2 linked regions of the Pseudoduganella dura genome follow. The protein of the gene in region 2 interacts with the protein of the main gene of each other region in a pairwise test. Links are inferred from orthologs where the notes say so. Each region holds a gene or a part of one and is shown on either strand. Other genes may lie near its edges.

Region 1 (5,632 bases), 3.4 Mb from region 2 along the record:
CCACCGTGTCTTCCGAGATCTGCATCACCGGGTCGCGGCTCGACAGCTGGTTGCAGCCGTTGGTGAGCGCGTTCAGCGACATCGGATAGTTATCGGGCGTCAGCGCTTCCTTCTCGGCCAGCACGGCCAGCACCCGGATTTCGAACGGGTCCAGCGTATCGGTCTGCGCGTCCGGCGCGGGGGCATTTCCTGCCGGATTGTTTGCTACGTCTGTCATGATTTTCCTTAATCGACCAGCTTGTTCAATTGCGCGGGGTCGGCCTTGCCGACCGCATCGATTTCTCCGCTATGCATGCCATGCGCCTTCAGCAGCGCGACGATGCGTTCGATCTGCTGTTCCTGGGCCGCCGCATGGTTGATCAGGCCGTGCAGCGCCTTCGACATGGGGTCGTCGCCGTTCGGCGTCACGCCATAGGCCGCGAACAGGCGCTCCGCATGGCCGTCGTGCTTGCGCACGATGTGGGCCGGATTGCCGACGGCCGTGGCGCCCGGCGGCACGGGTTTCAGCAGCACGGCATTCGACCCCACCTTGGCGTACTCGCCCACCGTGAAGCCGCCCAGCACCTTGGCGCCCGCGCCGACGATCACGCCGCGCTCGAGCGTGGGATGGCGCTTGGTCCCCGGCGACAGCGACGTGCCGCCCAGCGTGACGCCCTGGTAGATCGTGCAGTCGTCGCCGATCTCGGCGGTTTCACCGATCACCACGCCGAAGCCGTGATCGATGAAGACGCGCCGGCCGATCGTGGCGCCGGGATGGATTTCAATACCGGTAACGATGCGCGCCAGGTAGCCGATGAAGCGCCCCGGCCATTTCAGGCCATGGCGCCAGCACCAGTTCGCCGCGCGATGGGCGATGATCGCCTGCAGGCCCGGATAACACGTCAGCACCTCCCAGGCGCTGCGGGCGGCGGGATCGCGTTCGATGATGCTGCGGATGTCTTGGCGCAGGTGGCGGAACATGGTTGCACGGAGTCGGGGGCGGTAGCTCGATGGTAGCGCATCGGCAGGCAGTGTGCAGGCTGGGCTTGCTGCAGCGATGGATGGCGACGAATGCCTGCCCGGGCCGCCCGCATGCGCGATGGCCCGGGCCGGCAGCCGGGTGACGGCCTGGCAGCCGGAAACCTTGTCAGCCTTCCCTGGCGATCCGCTGGCGGCGCGCTTCGTACAGGCAGACGCCGGAAGCGACCGAGACGTTCAGGCTCTCGACCGAGCCGAACATCGGGATGCTGACCAGCATGTCGCAGGTTTCGCGCGTGAGGCGGCGCATGCCTTCGCCTTCGGAGCCCATCACCAGCGCCGTCGGGCCGGTGAAGTCGGCATCGTACAGGCCCTTCTCGCCGTCGTCGGAGGTGCCGATCAGCCAGATGTCGCGCTCCTTCAGCTCGCGCAGCGTGCGCGCCAGGTTCGTGACGGTGATGTATGGAACGGTCTCGGCGGCGCCGCTGGCCACCTTGGCCGCGGTGGCGTTCAGGCCGACCGCGCGGTCCTTCGGCACGATCACGGCATGCGCGCCGACACCGTCGGCCACGCGCAGGCAGGCGCCCAGGTTGTGCGGATCGGTGATGCCATCGAGCACCAGCAGCAGCGGCGGGCCTTCGATCGCATCGAGCAGCTCGTCGAGGTTGCGGGCCAGCGCCAGCTGCGAAGCGAAGGCGATCACGCCCTGGTGGCGGCGGGTGCCGACGATCTTGTCGAGGCGGGCCGAGTCGACCGGCATCACGCGCACGCCGGCCGCCTTGGCGTTGGCGACCAGGTCTTTCATGCGGCGGTCGTCGCGCGTGGCGTCGACGAAGATCTCTTCGACCGACGATGCTTCATGGCGCAGGCGCGAGGTGACGGCATGGAAGCCGAAAATCATTTTGTTCTTGGACATGGTACGTGGTTCTTATGTGGCGAACGGGGTTCGCCGGAGGATGCGCCGCGGCGGCTGCCGCGGCGCGAAAAATCAGCGTTTCTTGCGGGTCTTGCTGCCGGCACCGGCGGCTGCCGGCTTTGCGGCCGAGCCCGCAGCCGTCTGGGTCTTGCCGCCCTTGGCCGGCGCGGTGGATTTGGCGCGGCCCTTCGGCTTCGCTTCGAAGTCGAACTGCGGCAGCAGCGAAATGGAAGGGGCCGGAGCGGCGGCTACCGGCTCGGCCACATCGTCGTTGCCGCCCCGTTTCGCCTTGCCCTTGTATGGCGAAACGGCTTCGTCGGCAACCTTGCGCGGCGCGCTGTCCTGCGCGAAGGCGCGGCCGGCCCCCTTGCCGCCGCCACCGCCGCCACCGCCGCCACCCTTGCCGCCCGCGCCATTGCGCGATGGACCGCCGCGCGTGTTGCCGCGGCGCGGTTTGCCGCCTTCGTCGCCGAAGCCGTCGTCCTCGAACGCCTGCCCCTTGCGCCCGCCGCGCGGCGCCGCCGGCGCCGCCATGCCTTCGGTTTCGCTCGGCGCGAGGCGCAGGTCGATCTTGCGCATTTCGAGATCCACGCGCACCACCTGCACGGTGACCCGGTCGGTCAGCTGGTAGCGCTTGCCGGTGCGCTCGCCGCGCAGTTCGTGGCGGGCGTCGTCGTACTGGAAGTAGTCGGCGCCCAGGTCCGTGATGTGCACCAGGCCCTCGACGAACAGCTGGTCAAGCTGCACGAAGATGCCGAACGTGGTCACGCCGGTGATCAGGCCGGAAAATTCCTCGCCCAGCTTGTCCTGCATGAAGTAGCACTTCAGCCAGGCTTCCACGTCGCGCGACGCTTCGTCGGCGCGGCGTTCGTTGGCCGAGCAGTGCACGCCCAGCGCATCCCACACGGTCAGGTCGCGGGCGGCCTTCGGCTCCTTGCCGGCAGCCTTGTCCTTTACCTGCTGGCGGCGCGTGGCGTTCGAGATCGTGGTGTTCAGCAGGCTCTTGTCTTCCACCTTCGGCTCGTACTTCTTGCCCTGCAGGATCGCCTTGATCGCGCGGTGCGTCAGCAGGTCCGGGTAGCGGCGGATCGGGCTGGTGAAGTGCGCATAGGCTTCGTACGCCAGGCCGAAGTGCCCGATGTTTTCCGGGCTGTAGACGGCCTGCTGCATCGAACGCAGCAGCATCGTCTGCAGCAGGCTGGCGTCCGGGCGCTCCTTGATCTTGCGCATCAGCTCGGCATAATCGCCGGCCACCGGGGTGTCGCCGCCGGCCAGCGTCAGGCCCACCTGCTTCAGGAACTCGCGCACCTGGGTCAGTTTTTCCTTGGTCGGCGCGGCGTGGATGCGGTAGGTGCCGGGGTGCTTGTGGCGCAGCAGCAGGTCGGCCGCGCACACGTTCGCGGCCAGCATGCATTCCTCGATCAGCTTGTGCGCATCGTTGCGGGTGCGCGGGATGATCTTCTCGATCTTGCCGGCCGGGTTGCAGACGATATAGGTTTCGGTGGTCTCGAAATCGATCGCGCCGCGCTCCAGGCGCGCCTTGAGCAGCGCGTGGTAGACGGCATACAGGTCCTGCAGGTGCGGCACCAGGTGCGCGCGCTTGGCCGCTTCCGGGCCCTTCGTGTTCGACAGGATCGCCGCCACTTCGGTGTACGTGAAGCGCGCGGCCGAGTGGATCACGGCCGGATAGAACTGGTAAGCCTTGATCTCCCCTTGGGCGGTGATGACGGCGTCGCACACCAGCGTGAGGCGGTCGACGGCCGGATTCAGCGAGCACAGCCCGTTCGACAGCTTTTCCGGCAGCATCGGGATCACCCGGCGCGGGAAGTACACGGACGTGCTGCGCTCGAGCGCATCGGTATCGAGCGCATCGTTCGGCTTCACATAGTGCGACACGTCGGCGATCGCCACGATCAGGCGGAACGCATTGGTGCGGCCCACCTTCACCTGCTCGCAATACACGGCGTCATCGAAGTCGCGCGCATCCTCGCCGTCGATCGTCACCAGCGGCACGTCGCGCAGGTCCACGCGCTCGCCCCAGTCCTTTTCATGCACCACGTCCGGCAGCCTGCCGGCCTGCTTCAGCGCCCCGTCGGAAAACACGTGCGGCACGCCGAACTTGCGCACGGCGATCTCGATTTCCATGCCGGGATCGTCCATGTCGCCGAGCACCTCGACGATCCGGCCGACCGGCTGCTTGAAGCGGCCCGGCTGCTCGGTCAGCTCGACGCTGACGATCTGGCCGCTCTTGGCCTTGCCGGGCGAGCCGGACAGGATGATGTCCTGGCCGATGCGCTTGTCTTCGGGGGCCACGATCCACACGCCGTTATCCTTCAGCAACCGGCCGATGATGTGCGTGTTACCGCGCTGCACCACCTCGACGATCGTGCCTTCGGGACGGCCGCGGCGGTCGAAGCCCGTGACCTTTGCCATCACCTTGTCGCCATGCAGCACTTTCTGCATTTCGCGCTCGGACAGGAACAGGTCGTCGCCCGGTTCGTCGGGAATCACGAAACCGAAACCGTCGCGGTGCGCGCTGACGCGCCCCGAAACGAAACCGGAATGGTCGGCCAGTACATAGAAGCCGCTGCCGTCGGAACGGATCTGGCCGTCGCGCTCCATTGCGTTCAGGCGGCGCGTCAGCACCTCCTGGGATTCGGATTTCACGTCGAGCGACATGGAAAGCGTGCGCAGGTCGAGCGGCGCATTGGCGCTGCGGAAGATGCCGAGGATTTCCTCGCGGCTTGGGATGGTATGGATCGTCTGGTTCAAAACTGTTCTTTGATCTTATTAGTGGGATGATCGTGATGGAAAGGTGGCAGCGTAGTGTACCGGAGGTGCGGCGGTTTGCCTAACATAGCCCAATCGAGTGTGCGCACGGAGCACCTCACATTGCCCTTTGACATTCGCCAGCCTTGCTCTATAATCCGGTCTCTCGCAGCGATGCGGGGAGCTGTAAAAGAGTCGATGTGCAGCGTGGAATGAAAGTTCATCTGGCGCAAAACTCTCCAAGGCACTATCATAACAGCAGTTGCAAGCGTTGTTTATGATGCAGTAAGTTGTGATGCAAGAGTTGTGATGCATGCCCACGTGGCGGAATTGGTAGACGCGCATGGTTCAGGTCCATGTGCCGCAAGGTGTGGGGGTTCGAGTCCCTCCGTGGGCACCACTCTACCGGATACCGGGCCTTTCCAGGTCCAGACAGAAAGCCGTGAATCGATCGATTCACGGCTTTTTTTCATTGGCGCTGTTCGCGTACGCTCCATCTACGGGCGCATGCCAGGGCCGGGTGACAATATTTCCCAAAAAGCATAAATACCACTTGCCCGATGGCGTCCCGGCCGTTATGATGCGTGCCTCGTTGCAGTACAGCGCAGCGAAAAACGAGTCAGCAGTGCCCACGTGGCGGAATTGGTAGACGCGCATGGTTCAGGTCCATGTGCCGCAAGGTGTGGGGGTTCGAGTCCCTCCGTGGGCACCACTCTACCGGATACAGTGAAAAAGCCGCGGATCGCGAGATCCGCGGCTTTTTTGCTTTGGCGCTGTTCGCATTAACTGTGCATTGCTTCAAGGCACGGAACTTCTTCAGCAAACTGGTCTTTAGCGTTTGATCCTTGCGACGCTCACGCGAAGCCACTGCAGCGGCAGTGCCAGTTCGGCAGCGTCGAGCACGTGTTGCCATCCGGTGTAATTGGCCAGGTAGCGACTGGCCACGCCGTTGAAGCGGCGCAGCCAGGTCTTGAAGCGGCTGTGCCAGCC
Region 2 (8,190 bases):
TGGATCGGCGAAGCGATCGGCCAGCGCGTGTTCACGCACGATTACCGCTGGATCAACCGCGACGCGCTGCAGCGCACCCACGTTTTCTTCGAAAAGCACGGGGGCAAGACCATCATCCTGGCGCGTTTCGTGCCAGTGGTGCGTACCTTCGCGCCGTTCGTGGCCGGCGTATCGGACATGACGTTTGCCCGCTTCCAGTTCTATAACATCACCGGTGCGCTGGCCTGGGTGGTGTCGCTGTGCACGGCCGGCTACTTCTTCGGCAACATGCCGCTGGTGCGCGACAACCTGACCACGATCGTGCTGATCGGCGTGGGCGTGGCGATCGTGCCGGTGGCGCTGGGCGGGCTGTGGAAGATGAGCCGCCGCATGCTGGGCCGTTGAGTTCAATCAGGGAAAATTACCCTCAAGTTTTTCCGTACGGCATCCGTTAACCGGGGCATCTCTGTTTTTTTTGCCTCGGAGTAACATGCGCAAGCTGATTGCCCTTACCGCGTGCTGCCTGGCCTTCGGCCTGGTCAGCGCGAACGAATCCCGCCCCCGGATCGCCGGGGTGGAGCCGTCGTCGCCCGCGCGCGACGACGCGATGGGTATCGGCGATCCGAAAGCCAAGCCGGGCAAGCCTGGCCGCAAGCTGTCCGCGCGCGAGCTGGAAGAGCAGGCCGAGGCCGAGCTGTCCGCCAGGATCGCCGATCGGCTGGCGCAGATGAAGGCCAGCCAGGCCGCCCGCTTCGCCGCTGCCGCCAGGGCGCGCAAGGCAGCGCAAGCCAAGGCGAGCAAGACTGCCTACGCAGCGTCGCTGCCGCCGCCGCCGGCCAATGGCACCTTCTGGACCTACGAAGGCGAATTCGGCCCCGCCAACTGGAGCAAGATCAACGCCGCCTGGAACAAGTGCAACGGCGGCGAGCGCCAGTCGCCGATCGATATCCGCGACGGCATCAGGGTCGACCTGGAACAGATCGCGTTCGACTACCGTCCGTCGGGCTTTACCGTGACCGATACCGGCCACACCGTGCAGGTCGCGCTGGGCGCCGGCAATTTCCTCTCCGTGGCCGGCCGCACGTACGAACTGCAGCAGCTGCACTTCCACCGCCCGTCCGAAGAGCGCGTCAACGGCAAGACCTACGAGATGGGCATCCACCTGGTGCACAAGGATATCGAAGGCCGCACCGCCGTGCTGGCATTGATGCTGCAGCGGGGCCGTGTCCAGCCGGCGATCCAGACCGTGTGGAACAACCTGCCGCTGGAAAAGAAGGACACGTCCGCGCCGTCGATCGTGTTCAACCCGAACGACCTGCTGCCCGAACGGCGCGACTATTACACCTACATGGGTTCGCTGTCCGAGCCGCCGTGCACCGAAGGCGTGCTGTGGCTGGTGATGAAGGAGCCGCTGCAGGCATCGGCCGAGCAGATGGCGCTGTTCTCGCGGCTGTATCCGCTGAACGCGCGGCCCGTGCAGGCCAGCGCGGGGCGCATGATCAAGGAGTCGCAGTAACGCGTTCATGCCTGTCGAGCCCGTGTCATGGGGCCAGACCCCATGACACAGGCTCGACAGGCGATCAATTTCTCCTGGTGGGAAAATTTCAGGGCGCAGCGATGCGCCCGTTTTTTCAGGACTGTGCGGTGATGGTATGCACGCCGGTCCATTCCGCGCCGGCGGCCAGCGGCTGCTGGTCCACGCGGGCAGGCTCGATGCAGACGAACCGCTGCCATTCGTCGTCGTGCAGGTCCGCCAGCTTCGCGGCGGCCTCGGGCCCCGGGTTCCACACGACGAATTGCGTGAATCCTTCCTGCTGCAGGCGCAGCGTGCCGGTACCCGGCTGCAGCGTCACTTCGGCCGGGGCAGGGTAGATGTTGTCCAGCGGCGGGCCGAAGTGCAGCGGCGATTCGTCCGGCAGGCCGGCCAGCACCGTGCGCGTGAATTCGTCCACCTGGAAGTAGGTGTGCAGCGCGCAGGCGAAATCGAACGGCTGCCCGCCGGTGTTGCGCACGTGGTAGCGCATTTCAAGCGCATCGGGTTGCAACGTGAAACGCAGCGCCAGCGCGAACGCATGCGGCCAGCCCTGCGCCAGGCTCGCGGGCACATCCTCGTGGGTGAGCAGGAATTCTACCCAGGCAGTGGTGGCGTCCTGGCCATGGTCGCCGAGGCGCCAGTGCGACAGCCGGGCCACGCCGTGGCGCTGGCCGGGGCCGCGCGTGGAGAATTGGGGGAAGATCACCGGCACGCCACCGCGGATCGCGGCGCTGCCGTCGCGCGGCGATGCGTCGCTCATGAACAGCCGCTCGCGGCCATCGGCCGTTTTCCAGGACGCCAGGTGCGCGCCATACAGCGCGATGGTGGCCTGCGCGCCGTCCGGCGCGGAGATGGTCACGGCCGGAAGCTGGCCGAACAACGTCGATTGCATGCAATGGTCCTCAGGTCAGCCGGTTCTTGGCGAGCGGCGGGTTCTTGGCGAAGTACGCGCGGATGCCTTTCACGATGGCGTCCGCGATCTGGTCCTGGTAATTGTTGTCGAGCAGGCGCGCTTCTTCTTCCGGATTGGAGATGAACGCGGTCTCGATCAGGATCGATGGAATGTCCGGCGCCTTCAGCACGGCGAAGCCGGCGCGTTCCACGGCACCGTTGTGCAGCTTGTTGATGCCGCCGATCTGCTGCAGCACGGCCTTGCCGACCTTCAGGCTGTCGTTGATCTGCGCCGTCGTCGACAGGTCGAACAGCACGCTGGCCAGTTGCGGATCGTGGCCCTTCGTATTGGCGCCGCCGATCAGGTCGGCCTGGTTTTCCTTGTTGGCCAGCCAGCGCGCCGCCGACGAGCTGGCGCTCTTTTCGGACAGCACGAACACCGACGAGCCGCGCGCCGACGGCTTGATGAACGCATCGGCATGGATCGAGATGAACAGGTCGGCATCGACCTTGCGCGCCTTTTCCACGCGCACGTTCAGGGGCACGAAGAAGTCGCCGTCGCGCGTGAGCATCACGCGCATGTTCGGGTGCTGCTCCAGCTTGGCCTTCAGGCGCTTGGCAATCGCCAGCACGATATCTTTTTCGCGGCTGCCCCGCGAGCCGATCGCACCGGGGTCCTCGCCGCCGTGGCCGGGGTCCAGCGCGACGGTGAGCATGCGCACCAGCCTGTCGGTGTTTTTCGGCGCCTCCGGCTTCGGCGGTTCCGTCTTTGCGGCAATGTCCGGCCGCGGCACGGCTTCGGACGGCACGCCGGGCGCGGGAATCCGGTTGTCCGGCAGCGGCAGGCCCGGGGCGGGATGCTGTTCGGCCAGCGGCGGCTGGCCGACGGGCGTGCCATCGCTGGACCATTCGCCTTTCTCGATCATCGCCGCGATCGGGTCCACCTCGCGCACCGGGTACAGGTCGAAGATCAGGCGGTGCTTGTATTCGCCCACCGGCGCCAGCGTGAACACCTGCGGGCGGATCTGCGCCTTCAGGTCGAACACCAGGCGCACCACGCCGGGCCGGTTCTGGCCCACGCGCACCTGCTTGATGTACGGGTCGTTCGACTGGACCTTGGCCACCAGCGATTTCAGCTCGGGATTCAGGTCGAGGCCTTCGATGTCGACCACCAGGCGATCCGGATCCTTGACGATGAAATGCGATGTCTTCAGGTCGGAATCGTTTTCCAGCGTGACGCGGGTGTACTCGTCCGCCGGCCAGACACGAACGGCCAGGATCTGCGCGGCGCGCGCGGGCAGCGGGGCCAGCACCGAAAGCAGCAGCGTGCCGCCGGCCTTCAGGAGGATGCGACGGCGGCGGCCCTGATCGGCCTGGGCGGGGATCAGAGGATCTGCGGGAAGTGGAGGCGTTGCAGGCATGAATTACCTAATGCGGAGAACGCCTGCAATTCTACATCACGTCCCTCGCCCGCAACGTTGAGTATCACGCGCAGGTCCGGCGGCGGCAGCACGCCTTCGGCCTTTTCCGGCCATTCGACGATGCAGATGTTGTGCCCGTCGAAGTCTTCGCGAAAGCCCGCATCGAGGAATTCCTCCGGGCTGCCCATGCGGTACAGGTCGTAATGGATGACGTTGACGTCCTGCCCGCCGAGCGTGACGCGGTAGGGTTCGGACAGCGTGTAGGTCGGGCTCTTCACGTGGCCCGTGTGGCCGGCCGCGTGCAGCAGCGCGCGGGTGAGCGCGGTCTTGCCGGCGCCGAGGTCGCCGTGCAGGTGGATCGACAGGCCGGGCAGCAGGGCGCGGGCCAGCGAAACGCCGAGGGCGGTCGTGTGGCTTTCGTCGCGCAGGTGGGCTTTCATGTTCGGGATCGCATAAAATGGTGGATTGCTGCCGCCATTGTACCGACGAATGTCTCTTTCGCCTGAAGTGTTGTCCTCGCTGGCCGCCGCCGTCAAGGAATGGGGGCGCGAGCTCGGCTTCGCCGAAGTGCGCATCGCCGACATCGACCTGGCCGCGGCGGAGCCGGGCCTGCAGGCGTGGCTCGATGCCGGCATGCATGGCGAAATGGAGTACATGGCCGCCCATGGCATGAAGCGGGCCCGCCCCGCCGAACTGGTGCCGGGCACCGTGCGCGTGATCACGGCGCGGATGAACTACCTGCCGCCTTCGCAGGATGCCGACTGGCGCGCGCGCGAACGCACCCGGCTGGAAGATCCGAACGCGGCCGTCATCTCGGTGTATGCCAGGGGAAGGGACTATCACAAGGTGCTGCGCGCCCGGCTGCAGCAACTGGCCGACCGCATCGGCAAGGAGGCCGGCCAGTTCGGCTACCGCGTGTTCACCGACTCGGCGCCGGTGATGGAATTGCCGCTGGCGGAAAAGTCCGGCCTGGGGTGGCGCGGCAAGCACACGCTGCTGATCAACCGCGACGCCGGCTCGATGTTCTTCATGGGCGAAATCCTGGTCGACCTGCCGCTGCCCGTCGATCCGCCGGCCGAGGCCCACTGCGGCGGGTGCAGCGCCTGCATCACGGCATGCCCGACGGGCGCGATCCTCGGTCCCGGCCGCCTCGACGCGCGACGCTGCATTTCCTATCTGACGATCGAACTGAAAGGCGCCATTCCCGAAGAACTGCGGCCGTTGCTGGGCAACCGCGTCTACGGCTGCGACGACTGCCAGACCGTTTGCCCATGGAACAAGTTCGCCCAGCGCGCCACGCTGCCGGACTTCGACGAACGGCATGGCCTGGGCAGCGCCGGCATGATCGCGCTGTTCGGCTGGAGCGAAGAGGAATTCAACCGCAACATGGAAGGCAGCCCGATCCGACGCATCGGCCATGAACGGTGGCTGCGCAACCTGGCTGTCGGCCTTGGCAACGCCGCCGCGCTCGGGCGGCGCGGCGATCCGGCCATCGCCGCCGCCTTGCAGGCACGGCTCGATCACCCGTCGGAACTGGTGCGCGAGCACGTCGGCTGGGCACTGGCCCAGCACAGCTGAGCCGGCAGTCGCTCACGGTCGCGCCAGCCACTGGTTGCGCCGCCGGGCCGCGACCAGCAGCACGATGGCAGCGGCGCCCCAGGCCAGTACGGCGACGATCGAACCCTCCACCCCATAGCCCCCGCCGCTGAGCCATTCGGGGCCGCTGGCACGGACCTGGATCCAGCCGTTGGCCGGGTGGCCCGAGACGGGGATCGAGAACACGGCATCGAACAGGTAGTTCCACGCGAAGTGCATGCCGATCGGCACCCACAGCCGGCGCGTGGCGATGTAGCCGGCGGACAGTGCCGCGGAAGCAACCGCCGTGGCCAGCACGCCGAGCAGGCTGATGTGTTCACTGGGCAGGTGGGCGGCGATGAAGAGCAGCGTCGATACCGCCAGCGCCACCGAGGTGCCCCACGATTTTTCCAGCAGCCGGAACAGCACGGCGCGGAACAGCAGCTCTTCCAGGAAGGCCACGAACACCTGTTCCGGCAGCGGCTTCAGCAAGGCGCTCCAGTGCGCCATGCCGGTGTACGTGTAGATGCTGCCGGCCAGCAGCAGCACGCTGCAGGTGGCCATCAGCAGCGCGCCGAGTCCCAGGCCCGCGAACAGCTCGCCCCTGGCACCGGCCAGCGACAGTTCCGTCACGTCGCGCTTTTCGATCTTGCGCACGTACAGCCGGTAACCGGCGACGATCGCGCACGCGGCCAGCAGCAGCGGCCAGCCGGACCGGTAGGGCTTCGGCACGATTTCGGAGAGCCCCAGCGTCACGGCCATCGGTACGAGAACCGACAGGATAGCCAGCAGCGTCCGCACGAACGCATTGGCCAGCAGGCGGCGGCCAAGCGAAGGCCGTGGGGATGGCGACGATGCCGGAAACGGTGCGGTATTCATGGTTTCTCCTGGGTTGTTTTCTCGTGACTGCCGTGCGTGAGGCTGCTGCGCGCGGCACGGATGCGTGCGCCGAAGGACTGGCGTTCGAGGGCGGCGATGGCCTGCGCCAGCGCTTCGGACAAGGGGTGGGGCATGTCGGCGTCGAGGCTGGCGGCAGCGGCGGCGGTGGCGGCCCAGCAGCGCTGCAGTTGCGGCAGCAGCGCGCGCCCGCGATCCGACAAGCGCACCAGCTTCTGCCGCGCATCCGTCGCCGACGGCATCGTCGCCACCAGGTCTTCCTTCAGCATCAGCGCCACCGTCTGCGTGGCGGCCGGCTGCGTGATGCCGGCCGCTTCGGCGATCTGCCCCACGGTGCGCGGCGTGCCTTCGGCCAGCGCCCGCATCACCGGCGTAAAACGGGGGCGGTAATCGATGCCGGCTTCCTCGTAGGAGGCGGCCACGGCGCCGTCGAGCAGTTCGATCAGGTGGCGCAACTGGGTTCCGAGTCCTTGTTTCATGCGGCGATCATACACCCATTTATATAAGTGCTTATGTATTATTTTTGGGGAGATTTTTCGAGTTCACTTCTGTACGGAAATTAAAGTTCAGTTACTTCATGCTTTTTCGCCGTACGGCATTGAACTGCCTCGACGGTGATCAAGCTGCCGCTGCCGGCTCAACCCTACCATTACCTGCGGGGCAGGCCGCGTCTTCGGCGCTGCGGGATCATCACATGGAGGCGCAATGGGTCTCATCGACAAGAGCAAGCACTGGTACAACCTGTATCGCCAGTATGTGCCGGCCAGCGTGCTGTACCACCGTCACCATTTCACGGTACTGCACCTGCCCCGGCACGACGGGGCGGTGCTTCATGCCTGCCGCGATGCCTGCCTGCGCCACGTGCTGAGCGTGGCGTGCAACCACGTCGCGTGGTATCGCGCCACGGTCCGGCTGTCGCCCGCGGCGCTGGCGAACGAGCCGCCGCTGGCGCTGTTGCGCGAATTCCCGTACCTGACAAAGGCCGACGTGGCGAGCCACCAGGCCGAGTTCCTGCATGACGGCCTCGATCCGCGCTTCCTGAACTACGTCACCACCGGCGGCTCGACCGGCGAAGGGATCGGCATGTGGCGCAGCAAGCGGCTGGCCGATATCGAGAAGGCGTTCCTGCTGCATGAATGGGGGCAGTCCGGCTTTTCCTTCCATCGCAGTTTTTACCTGCGCATGGGCGCGGATGCGCGCCGGCCGGCCGGCGATCCGCCGTTCCGGCGCGTCGGCAATGTGCTGTTGCTGTCGCCCTATCACATCACGCCAGCGCACAAGCGGACCATCGTGGACACGCTCAACCGCGAACGCCCGCGCTTCGTGCATGCCTATCCCAGTGCCGCCGCGGCGCTGGCGGACCTGCTCGGCCCCGGCGATCTCGACTTTCCCGTGGACGGCGTGTTCCTCGTATCGGAACCGGCAACACGCCAGCAGCTCGGCGCGATCGGCGGCCTGTTCCGCTGCCCGATCTCGATCAGCTACGGCCAGTCCGAACGCGTCAATCTGGCGTTCGCGCATTACCACGAAGGCGACCTGACCCCATACCGCTTCGATCCCCTGTATGGGGTGACGGAAACGCTGCCGCACCGGGATGGCCGCACGGAGATCGTCGGCACGTCGCTGTGGAACGACGTAATGCCGCTGATCCGCTACCGCACCGGCGATTTCGGCAACGTCGATGCGGAAGGCCTATGCCCCGCCATCGACGGGCGCGAGCAGGAATTCCTGATCGACCGCCATGGCAACCGCATACCCGGGCTGTCGGTGATGCCGGATCCCGGCTCGTGGCAGTTCGTGCGCCTGTACCAGATCCGGCAGGAAGCGCCGGGAACGATCCGCCTGGCCGTGGTGGGCAAGCAGGGCCGGCTCACCCCCGAACAGAAGGCTTAC

What was found. The genes of interacting proteins can lie anywhere in the genome.
Region 1: the proteins of tsaE (region 2) and rlmB interact in binary tests that used the Escherichia coli proteins (3 or more experiments, as listed by UniProt). The link is inferred for Pseudoduganella dura from one-to-one orthologs.

The regions. Positions count from the first base shown.
Region 1 is NZ_WNWM01000002.1:748,801-754,432, forward strand. What follows is about bases 1-2,932. They hold rlmB (23S rRNA (guanosine(2251)-2'-O)-methyltransferase RlmB), read right to left. Parts: upstream 1,874-2,932; coding sequence 1,127-1,873; downstream 1-1,126. Other genes in these bases: GJV26_RS03455 (YceH family protein), read right to left, coding at 1-217; cysE (serine O-acetyltransferase), read right to left, coding at 226-960; rnr (ribonuclease R), read right to left, coding at 1,946-2,932. In the rest of the region: more of rnr, read right to left, coding at 2,933-4,645. UniProt on the Escherichia coli protein: Specifically methylates the ribose of guanosine 2251 in 23S rRNA.
Region 2 is NZ_WNWM01000002.1:4,124,996-4,133,185, forward strand. Bases 2,528-5,318 are described here. They hold tsaE (tRNA (adenosine(37)-N6)-threonylcarbamoyltransferase complex ATPase subunit type 1 TsaE), read right to left. Parts: upstream 4,266-5,318; coding sequence 3,789-4,265; downstream 2,528-3,788. Other genes in these bases: GJV26_RS18105 (N-acetylmuramoyl-L-alanine amidase), read right to left, coding at 2,528-3,825; queG (tRNA epoxyqueuosine(34) reductase QueG), read left to right, coding at 4,315-5,318. Outside these bases: GJV26_RS18090 (VTT domain-containing protein), read left to right, coding at 1-384; GJV26_RS18095 (carbonic anhydrase), read left to right, coding at 470-1,495; GJV26_RS18100 (D-hexose-6-phosphate mutarotase), read right to left, coding at 1,611-2,405; more of GJV26_RS18105, read right to left, coding at 2,416-2,527; more of queG, read left to right, coding at 5,319-5,403; GJV26_RS18120 (CPBP family intramembrane glutamic endopeptidase), read right to left, coding at 5,416-6,279; GJV26_RS18125 (MarR family winged helix-turn-helix transcriptional regulator), read right to left, coding at 6,276-6,776; GJV26_RS18130 (phenylacetate--CoA ligase family protein), read left to right, coding at 7,003-8,190. UniProt on the Escherichia coli protein: Required for the formation of a threonylcarbamoyl group on adenosine at position 37 (t(6)A37) in tRNAs that read codons beginning with adenine.